Regions from separate parts of the Streptomyces sp. NPDC006339 genome, predicted to be linked through region 1. Evidence: riboswitches for the same ligand, from Rfam matches in the RefSeq annotation. Region 1 holds a riboswitch; the other holds the start of a gene.
What was found. A riboswitch is a leader RNA that binds a small molecule or an ion and turns the genes downstream of it on or off. The one in region 1 is predicted to bind S-adenosylmethionine.
Positions count from the first base shown of each region.

Region 1 (5,082 bases):
GGCGTCGAGGGTCTTGAGCCCGTCACCGGTGTTGAGGACCACGGTGGTGAGCGAGGGGTCGAGGAGACCGGCCTCGACGAGCTTCCTCGTCACGCCGACGGTCACACCGCCCGCGGTCTCGGCGAAGATGCCCTCGGTGCGGGCCAGGATCTTGATCGCGTCGACGACCTGCTCGTCGTTCACGTCCTCCACGGCGCCGCCGGTGCGGCGGGCGATGTCGAGGACGTACGGGCCGTCGGCCGGGTTGCCGATCGCCAGCGACTTGGCGATGGTGTTCGGCTTCTGCGGGCGGACCACGTCGTGACCGGCCTTGAAGGCGGCGGAGACCGGGGAGCAGCCCTCGGCCTGGGCGCCGAAGATCTTGTACGGCTTGTCCTCGACCAGGCCGAGCTTGATGAGCTCCTGGAGGCCCTTGTCGATCTTGGTGAGCTGCGAGCCGGAGGCGATCGGGATGACCAACTGGTCCGGAACGACCCAGCCGAGCTGCTCGCAGATCTCGTACGCGAGCGTCTTGGAGCCCTCGCCGTAGTACGGGCGCAGGTTGACGTTCACGAAGCCCCAGCCCTCGCCGAGCGGGTCGCCGATGAGCTCCGAGCAGAAGCGGTTGACGTCGTCGTAGTTGCCCTCGATGGCGACCAGGTCGCCGCCGTAGACACCGGCCATGACGACCTTGCCCTGCTCCAGGTCGTGCGGGATGAACACGCAGGAGCGGAAGCCGGCCCGGGCGGCGGCGGCGCCGACGGCGCCGGCCAGGTTGCCGGTGGAGGAGCAGGAGAGGGTGGTGAAGCCGAAGGCGCGGGCGGCCTCCAGGGCCTGGGCGACGACCCGGTCCTTGAAGGAGTGGGTCGGGTTGCCGGAGTCGTCCTTGACGAACAGCTTCCCGGGCTCGACGCCGATCTCGCGGGCCAGGTTGTCGGCCTGGACGAGCTTGGTCCAGCCGGGGTTCAGGTTGGGCTTCTCGGCGACGTCGGCGGGGACGGGGAGGAGCGGGGCGTAGCGCCAGATGTTGGCGGGGCCGGCCTCGATGCGCTTGCGCAGGGCCTCGGGCTCACCGGTCGGCAGGTCGTAGGCGACTTCGAGCGGGCCGAAACAGAGCTCGCAGGCGAAGATCGGACCGAGCGCGAAGGTTTCGCCGCATTCGCGGCAGGAGAGCCCGGACGCGGGACCGAGGTCGACCGGGGTCCGGGGGGTGGCGGTGGTGGCAACCGTCTGTACAGCCATGGAGGCGAGGCCCTTTCTCCTCATCTTCCTCATGACGCATTTCGCCATGAGACGGATTTGGCACCTTCCCTAGCCGGGAGCCTCGCTGGAGGACGAGTAACCGACTGGAGGGTTGCCGGGGCTTCAACGGGCCGTTTCCCTCTGCCCCTCTGGATGAGCGGTATTCGATTGTGGAACGCGGTCGGCACCCCGACATGCATCGGGCATCCGCGTTGTTCAAGACTGTAACCGAAGCCTTCCGAGGTGGAGACGGTCGTCCGATCCGCGAGATGGAGATCACGTTGCTGGAAGAAGTGGAGCGCTGGCTGGCCCGGCGGTCCTGGTCGGTGGCCGACCGTCCGCTGGAGCGGATCCTCGCCGCCAAGCGGGGCACGAAGGTCAGCGTGGTGCTGCCGGCGCTGAACGAGGAGGCGACGGTCGGCGCGATCGTCTCCGTGATCCGCCGCGAGCTGATGACGGACGCGGTGCCGCTGGTGGACGAGCTGGTGGTGATCGACTCGGGCTCCACGGACCGTACGGCGGAGGTGGCCGCGGCGGCGGGGGCGCGGGTGGTGGCGCGGGACGCGATCCTGCCGCGGATACCGGCGGTGCCGGGCAAGGGCGAGGTGCTGTGGCGGTCGCTGATGGCGACGAGCGGGGACGTGGTCTGCTTCGTCGACGCCGATCTGCGGGACTTCTCGGCGGATTTCGTCTTGGGGATCGTCGGTCCGCTGCTGACCGACCCGGACGTGGACTTCGTGAAGGCGATGTACGACCGTCCGCTCGGCGACGCCCCCGGTCAGGGCGGCCGGGTGACGGAGCTGGTGGCCCGGCCGCTGCTGAATCTGCACTGGCCGCAACTGGCCGGTTTCGTCCAGCCGCTCGGCGGCGAGTACGCGGCGCGCCGCTCGCTCCTGGAGCGGCTGCCGTTCCCGGTCGGTTACGGGGTGGAGCTGGGCCTGCTGGTGGACGCGCTGCACACGGTGGGTCTGGACGCGCTCGCGCAGGTGGACGTGGGGGTGCGCAAGCACCGGCACCAGGACGGGCAGGCGCTGGGCCGGATGGCGGCGGCGATCTACCGGACGGCGCAGTTGCGGCTCTCGCGGGGCCATCTGGTGCGGCCGCGGCTGACCCAGTTCGAGCGGAGCGGGGAGGGCGGCTTCGCGCCGCGCACGTACGCGGTGGACACGGAGGAGCGGCCGCCGATGGCGGAGATCGCGGAGTACGCGCGCCGACGCGTGGCGTAACACCGGATGATGATCCTTTCTGCCTAGATTTCCGTTTCATGCGGTGGAGACACGGAATCGGAACGGGCATGCTGCTGTCGGTCCTGGGCCTCGGCGCCGGGGCGCTCCTCGTGACCGGGGCGGCCCCGGCCGCGGCGGACGCCGCCTTCGCCGCCGTGGCCCCGGCCGCGGCCCGGGAGCCGGAGAAGCAGCCGGAGTCGGGCCGCACGGCCGAGGAGCGGCTCTGGCTGCTCGGCGGCCTCGGTCTGGCGCTGGGGGCGACGGGTGTGGTGGCCGGCGCCGCCGTACGGAGTCACCGGGAGCCCACGGGCCACCGCGAGCCTGGCTCGAATCCGTACGTTTGAGCGTTTACCGGACGGGCTAGGTTCGCCATATGGCTTCAGTCCTCGTTGCATCGAACCGCGGCCCCCTCTCGTACACCCTGCGGGACGACGGAGCGCTGGACACCCGGCGGGGCGGCGGCGGGCTCGTGTCGGGCCTGAGCGCCGTCTTCTCGGAGGACGCGGCGGGAGACGGGCTGTGGGTGTGCGCGGCCCTCGGCGAGGGCGACCGCGAGGCCGTGCGGCGCGGGGTGTCCGAGCCGGGCGTGCGGATGCTCGACATCGACCCGGACGTCTACGCCGACGCGTACAACGGCATCGCGAACTCGGTGCTGTGGTTCCTCCACCACCATCTCTACGACATCCCGCGCGAGCCCGTCTTCGACGCGGCCTTCCGGCGCCGCTGGGACTCCTACCGGGCCTACAACCGCGCCTTCGCCGAGGCGCTGGCCGAGGCCGCCGACGAGGGCGCCGCGGTGCTGGTGCAGGACTACCACCTGGCGCTCGTCCCGGGGCAGCTCCGCGCGCTGCGGCCCGACCTGCGGATCGCGCACTTCACCCACACGCCGTGGGCCTCGCCCGCCTATCTGGCGATGCTGCCGGACGACATCCACCAGGAGCTGGTGGAGGGCATGCTGGGCGCGGACGAGATCGGCTTCCACACCGGGGCCTGGGCGGACGCCTTCCGCGCCGACCCTCCCGTCGCCCGCGCGGCCGGCGGCTCCCGGGTGGCGGTCCATCCGCTCGGCGTCGACGGCGACGAGCTGCGGGCCCTGGCCCACCGCCCCGAGGTCGAGGAGCGGCTCGCGGCCCTGCGCGCCGAGGTGGGCGACCGGAAGACGATCGTCCGGGTGGACCGCACGGAGCTGTCCAAGAACATCCTGCGCGGCCTGCTGGCCTACCGGGAGCTGCTCACGGAACACCCCGAGTGGCGCGGCCGCGTCGTCCACCTCGCCTCCGCCTACCCCTCCCGCCAGGACCTGGAGAGCTACCGCTCCTACACGGCCGCGGTGAGCGCGCTCGCGGAGCGGATCAACGAGGAGTTCGGCACCGCGGACTGGCAGCCCGTCCTGGTCTCCGTCCAGGACGACTTCGCCCGCTCCCTCGCCGCGTACCGGATGGCCGACGTGGCCCTCGTCAACCCGGTGCGGGACGGCATGAACCTGGTCGCCAAGGAGATCCCGGTGGTGTCCGACGAGGGCTGCGCGCTGGTGCTGTCCCGGGAGGCGGGCGCGTACGAGGAGCTGCGCGCCGACGCGCTGACGGTGAACCCCTTCGACGTGACCGAGACCGCCGAGGCCCTCCACGAGGCCCTGTCGATGCCCGCCCCGGACCGCGCCGACCGCACCAAGCGCCTCGCGGCGGCGGCCACCGCCCTGCCGCCCCGCCGCTGGTTCCTGGACCAGTTGGAGGCCCTGGGCGGAGCGCCTTCCCAGGGCGGGGCGTCCTAGGAGGCGCCGCCTTGGGCGGCGCCGTCCCGGTCGTCCCGTTCCTTCCGCTCGCGGCCCCAGGCGGCGAGCGGTTCGAGGGCGTCGTTGAGCCGGATGCCGTCCTTGGTGAGGGCGTACTCGACGCGGGGCGGGACCTCGTCGTAGGAGACGCGGTCCACGATGCCGTCCGCCTCCATCTCGCGCAGGTGGGAGGCGAGCACCTTCTCGGTGATCCCCGGCACCATGCGGCGCAGTTCGCCGAAGCGGCGGTTCGGGTGCTCGTGGAGCGCCCACAGGATGAGCACCTTCCACTTGCCCCCGATGATGTCCATCGCGGTGTCGATGCCGCAGATGTGGTCCCCGTCGTCGGCCCCCGGCCGGTTCAGCGTCGCCATGCCCCACCCTCCTGACCTGCTCGCTCACTCCAGGGTAACCACCCACTTCGAAGTGCGTACTTGAGCGCTCAACCGCCCGGGGCGCAGCCTGGGCACATGAACGAGACGACCTCGCAGAAGACCCCCGTCACCCTCCTCGGCCTCGGCGCGATGGGCACCGCCCTGGCCCGCACCTGGCTCGCCGAGGGGCACCCGCTCACCGTCTGGAACCGCACCCCCGCCCGTGCCGCCGCGCTCGTCGACGAGGGCGCGAAGGCCGCCGCCGACGTCGCCGAGGCGGTCGCCGCGAGCACCCTCGTCGTGGTCTGCCTCCTCGACGACGCCTCGGTCGGCGAGGCCCTCGCCGACGCCGACCTGACCGGCAAGGACCTGGTCAACCTCACCACCACCACGCCCGCCCAGGCCCGGGCCCGCGCCGCCCGGGCCCGTGAGCGGGGCGCCCGCTACCTGGACGGCGGGATCATGGCCGTCCCGCCGATGATCGGCGTCC
Region 1 covers NZ_JBEXQW010000038.1:46,379-51,460, reverse strand. Annotated here, with positions in the region: gene thrC (threonine synthase) at 1-1,245, opposite strand, end outside; SAM riboswitch class I at 1,239-1,381, opposite strand; gene ABZ135_RS27450 (glucosyl-3-phosphoglycerate synthase) at 1,503-2,447, shown strand; gene ABZ135_RS27445 (hypothetical protein) at 2,486-2,791, shown strand; gene ABZ135_RS27440 (trehalose-6-phosphate synthase) at 2,821-4,218, shown strand; gene ABZ135_RS27435 (helix-turn-helix domain-containing protein) at 4,215-4,592, opposite strand; gene ABZ135_RS27430 (NAD(P)-binding domain-containing protein) at 4,689-5,082, shown strand, end outside.

Region 2 (5,082 bases), on a different contig from region 1:
TCGGCGTCGGCGCGCTGCGCCTCCTCGCCGGCGGCGGCGACCAGCTTGCCCCAGCCGGCCGGGCGCAGCACATAGGCGGCGGCCGCCACGTCGACCGGGTCGGCGGCGGCGGGCGGGGCACCGGCCTCCACGGCCCCGGCCAGCTCGGGCTGGGACTCCTTGAAGCGTTCCCCGATCCGCTGCCGGAACAGCGGGTCGCTCTCCAGGGCGGCGGCCATCGCGTTCCCGGCGAACTTGGCCCGCCGGGGGGCGGTGAAACGGGCGTACTGCCGCAGCGGGGCGGGCAGCTCGGCGACGGTCAGCCCGCCGAAGGCGTCCGCGACCAGCGCGACGACCTTCCGCCGTACGGCTTCGGGCAGGGGCCGGTCGAGCACCTCGGCGGCGTCGTCCGCCGAGCCCGTCGGCTCATCACCGTGCGCGGGCTGCGCCACGATCCGTCACCCCTCTCCCTGTCGTCGCCCTCGAGGGGCCGCTTCTCAGGAAGCGGCGCCCGGCCTGTCCACCAATTCGATCTGGTCCACCGCGTTGCACCAGCGGCAGCGGACCGACTCGATGGTCTCACTGACCACCTCGCGCTCCTCCACCTTGGGCTCTCCGGCGAGGTCCAGATGGACGTACTCGACGACCTTGGACGAGCGGGTCACATCGAAGCGGGTCAGGTTGCCGCAGAGCGTGCAGCGCCAGCGGGTGTCGGCGGTCGGCAGGGGAACCGTCGTCATCGTGCCGTCCTCTTTCCGTACGAGCGTCACGGGCCCGCGGTGCGCCGTCGAACTGCGGGAGTACTGCCCGTAACCCTACGGCCTCGCGGGTACCCCGTGTCACGGCGAGGCACTCTGTCCCTGTGGGCCCCGGTACGCCATGATCTGTCCATGATCGACTGGCGGGGCGTGACCCTCGGCGCCTGGCGGGGCGCCCGGAACGGACCGACCGTGACCTACGGCCTCATCGCCGGCTGCGTGCTGCTCTTCGCCGTGAGTCCGGTGGCGGGACTGAATCCGGTGTACGGCACCGGTGACGAGCTGCTCGTGGCGCAGAGCACGTACTTCCAGCGCTGGGGGGTGATTCCCGCCGACCTGACGCGCGGCGATCCGCGCGCCCTGCTCACCCCGCTGACCGCCCTCTTCGTGCACGGAAGCTGGCTGCACCTGCTGGGGAACATGCTGTTCCTCTACGTCTTCGGGGCGATGACCGAGGAGCGGATGGGCCGGATCGGCTTCGGCCTGTTCTATCTGGGCTGCGGATATCTGGCGCTGCTCGGCTACGCGACGGCGCACGCGGACAGCGCGCAGACCCTGGTCGGGGCGTCGGGGGCGATCTCGGGGGTGCTCGGCGCCTTCCTCTATCTCTTTCCGCGCGCCCGGGTGACCAGCCTCTTCCCCTTCCTCTTCTTCCTGCCGCTGCGCTTCCCGGCCTGGATCGTGCTGATCTTCTGGTTCGTGCTCCAGTGGCTGGCGGCCCGCTCGGCGGGGTCGGGGCCCGGCGTGGCGTATCTGGCGCACGTGCTGGGCTTCGGCTTCGGGTTCGTCTACGCGTGGGCGCGGTACAGACGTGCCGATAGAGTGAAACCCCCAGCCGCGGCCACCGAGGGAGAAAGCCAGCCGTGATCACCGCGATCGTGCTCATCAAGACCAGCGTGGACCGCATCCCCGAGATCGCCGAGGCGATCGCCGCGATCGACTCCGTCAGCGAGGTCTTCTCGGTCACCGGGACCTACGACCTGATCGCCATGGTCCGGGTGCCGCGCCACGACGACCTGGCCGATGTGATCCCCGGCCGGATCTCCAAGATCCCGGGCGTCGAGGCCACCGACACGCACGTCGCCTTCCGCGCCTACTCCCAGCACGACCTGGACGCGGCCTTCGCCATCGGCCTGGAGTCCTGAGGCCGTACGGACAGCGGCGAAGCCGGCCTCTCCCCCGCGGGAGGCCGGCTTCACCCGTATGAGGGAGCGGTCATCCCCGGTCGGGGACGCAGCGGCCGTCCTCGGTGCGGTACGTCCAGCGGGCGCCGTCGCGGACCAGCTCCTTCACCGCGCCGACGAACCGCTCCACGTGCTCGTCGGGCGTGCCCGCGCCGAAGCTGACCCGGATCGCGTTGAGCGACCTCTCCCCCGGGTTCGCCTCGGGGGCGCCGCACGCGCCCGGGTCCTGCGGGTCGCTGCCGAGCAGGGTGCGCACCAGCGGGTGGGCGCAGAACAGGCCGTCGCGGACGCCGATGCCGTACTCGGCGGAGAGCGCGGCGGCGAAGTGGGAGCTGTTCCAGCCCTCGACGACGAAGGAGAGGACGCCGACCCGGGGGGCGTCCTCGCCGAAGAGCGACAGGACCCGCACCTCGGGCACGTCGGCCAGGCCCTCGCGGACCTTCGCGATGAGGTACCGCTCGCGGGCGACGAGCCGGTCGAAACCGGCCTCGGTGAGGGCCTTGCAGGCGGAGGCGATGGAGTAGACACCGATGACGTTGGGCGAGCCGGCCTCGTGGCGGGCCGCGGTGGTGTGCCACTCGACGTCGACGCCACCGTCGGCGCGGCGCGCCACCGTGCGGGAGGCGCCGCCGCCCGCGAGGTACGGCTCGGCGTCCCGCAGCCAGTCGGCCCGGCCGGCGAGGACGCCGGAGCCGAACGGGGCGTACAGCTTGTGACCGGAGAAGGCGACCCAGTCGACGTCCAAGTCCCGTACGGAGACGGGGTGGTGGGGCGCGAGCTGGGCGGCGTCGAGCACGATCCGGGCGCCGTGCGCGTGCGCCGCGGCGGCCAGTTCCCGCACCGGCCACAGCTCACCGGTGACGTTGGACGCGCCGGTCACGCAGACCAGGGCCGGGCCGTAGGGGTCGCGCTCGGCGAGCGCGCGCTCGAGGATCTCGACGGCCTGGGCCGGGGTGCGCGGCGCGTCGAGGTAGGTCACGCGGGCGTCTCCCCACGGCAGCAGGGAGGCGTGGTGCTCGGTCTCGAAGACGAAGACCTGGCAGTCGGCGGGGAGCGCCCGGGCGAGCAGGTTGAGCGAGTCGGTGGTGGAGCGGGTGAAGACGACCTGGTCCTCGGGGCGGCAGTCGAGGAATGCGGCGACGGTGGTGCGGCTGTTCTCGAAGAGGTCGGTGGACAACTGGGAGAGGTAGCCGGCGCCGCGGTGGACGCTGCCGTAGTAGGGGGCGTACGCGGCGACGTCGTCCCACACGCGCTGGAGGGCCGGGGCGCTGGCCGCGTAGTCGAGCGCGGCGTAGGTGACCTCGCCGCCGGTGACGAGCGGGACGGTGACGTCCCGGCCCAGGACGGCCAGCGGGGCACAGACGGACGGGTCGGTGGCAGCAGTGATCACGGACATGGCGAACTCCCGTACAAGGCAGGCGAATTCAGCGCCTCGACGCGACGGGACACACGACCGCGGAGGCACGGAAAAAGGGAAAAGGGGATGGCGAAGAAGGGGCTTCGAGGCCCTAACGCATTCGCTTGCTCACGAGACTGCTCCCTTGAGGACCAAGGACCCCAGGGCCACACACTGTCGAGAGTGTGCAGGGGTCCGCGCTTGCCGCGGACCTTTCTGTCCACGGCCTGGTCTTCACCCGGGGCACCCCGCCACGGACGGAGGGTTGCCGGACAGCCGGCCGGGGCCTTGATGGCTGTCACTCATGACCTGGTTCAGAAGCTATGCCAGGTGATCGTCGACGCGCAACCCCGTCCGCATTCCGGACGGGGCCGCGCGTCGCGCCGCCTACGCGTTGCTGATGGCGACCCACCGCTCCAGGGCGCGCCGGGCGGCACCGGAGTCGATGGACTCGGCCGCCCTCTCGATGCCGGCCCGCAACTGCTCCGCCAGGGTGCCCTCCCCCGGCTCCAGGGCGGTCAGCGCCGCCGCCGAGTTGAGCAGCACCGCGTCCCGTACCGGACCGGTCTCGCCGGCGAGCAGCCGCCGGGCGACGTCGGCGTTGTACGAGGCGTCGGCGCCGCGCAGGGCCTCCACGGGCACCAGGTCGATGCCGACGTCCCGGGGGTCGAAGTGCTCCTCGCGGACGGTGCCGTCCCGGACGATCCAGACCCGCGAGGTCGCGGTGGTGGTGAGCTCGTCCAGGCCGTCGTCGCCCCGGAAGACCAGCGCGGAGGAGCCGCGCTCGGCGAGCACCCCGGCGACGATCGGCGCCATCCGGGCGTCGGCGACTCCGGTGGCCTGGGCCCTGACCCGGGCCGGATTGGTCAGCGGTCCCAGGAAGTTGAACACCGTGCGGATGCCGAGCTCCTTGCGGGCCATGGCCACATGGCGGAGCGCCGGGTGGAACTTGACCGCGAAGCAGAAGGTGATCCCCGCCTCCTCGGCGACCTCGGCCACCCGCCGCGGGGTCAGCTCCAGGTTGACGCCGAGCTTCTCCAGGACGTCGGAGGCACCGGAGGCCGAGGACGCGGCCCGGTTGCCGTGCTTGACGACCTTGGCGCCCGTGCCGGCCACGACGATCGCCGACATGGTGGAGACGTTCACGGTCTTGGCGCCGTCACCGCCGGTGCCGACGATGTCGACGGTGGCGCCCGGCACCTCGATGGTGTTGGCGTGCGCGTACATGGTCCGGACGAGACCGGTGATCTCCTCCACGGTCTCGCCCTTGGCGCGCAGGGCGACCACGAAGCCGGCGATCTGCGCGTCCGTCGCCTCGCCGCGCAGGATCCGGTCCATGGCCCAGGCCGTGTCCTCGGCGCTCTGGTCGCGGCCGCTCAGCAGACCGTCCAGGACGACGGGCCAGGAGCGGCCCGCCGCGGTGTCGCCTCCAGCGGGGTTCACAGCGCTCATGGTCGCTCCTGGTGTGTCGTACGGGCGTGTCTCCACGGGTGTCCCCACCCTATCGATCTCCCGGTACGGCGAAGAGCCCCGTCCATCGAATGGACGGGGCTCTCGCCGTGGCGACCTACATCAGGAGGTCAAGGGGATCAGTGGTGGCCGTGGCCGCTCTGGATCTCCTTGTACTCCTCGACGGTGGGCTTGGCGACCTGGTTGTCGGCGCCGTAGTAGCCCCGGTTGAGCTTGACCCGGAGCTTCTCCATGCGGCCGATCTTGCGCTCCACACCGTTCTCGTCGACGGCCGGCGGCAGCTCGGCCGGCGCGT
Region 2 covers NZ_JBEXQW010000058.1:36,396-41,477, reverse strand. Annotated here, with positions in the region: gene ABZ135_RS33285 (NYN domain-containing protein) at 1-431, opposite strand, end outside; gene ABZ135_RS33280 (hypothetical protein) at 477-719, opposite strand; gene ABZ135_RS33275 (rhomboid family intramembrane serine protease) at 870-1,604, shown strand; gene ABZ135_RS33270 (Lrp/AsnC ligand binding domain-containing protein) at 1,601-1,882, shown strand; gene ABZ135_RS33265 (aminotransferase class V-fold PLP-dependent enzyme) at 1,953-3,317, opposite strand; SAM riboswitch class IV at 3,510-3,627, opposite strand; gene trpD (anthranilate phosphoribosyltransferase) at 3,705-4,769, opposite strand; gene ABZ135_RS33255 (cytochrome bc complex cytochrome b subunit) at 4,907-5,082, opposite strand, start outside.
Region 2: another riboswitch for S-adenosylmethionine. It lies ahead of ABZ135_RS33265 (aminotransferase class V-fold PLP-dependent enzyme); the one in region 1 lies ahead of thrC (threonine synthase).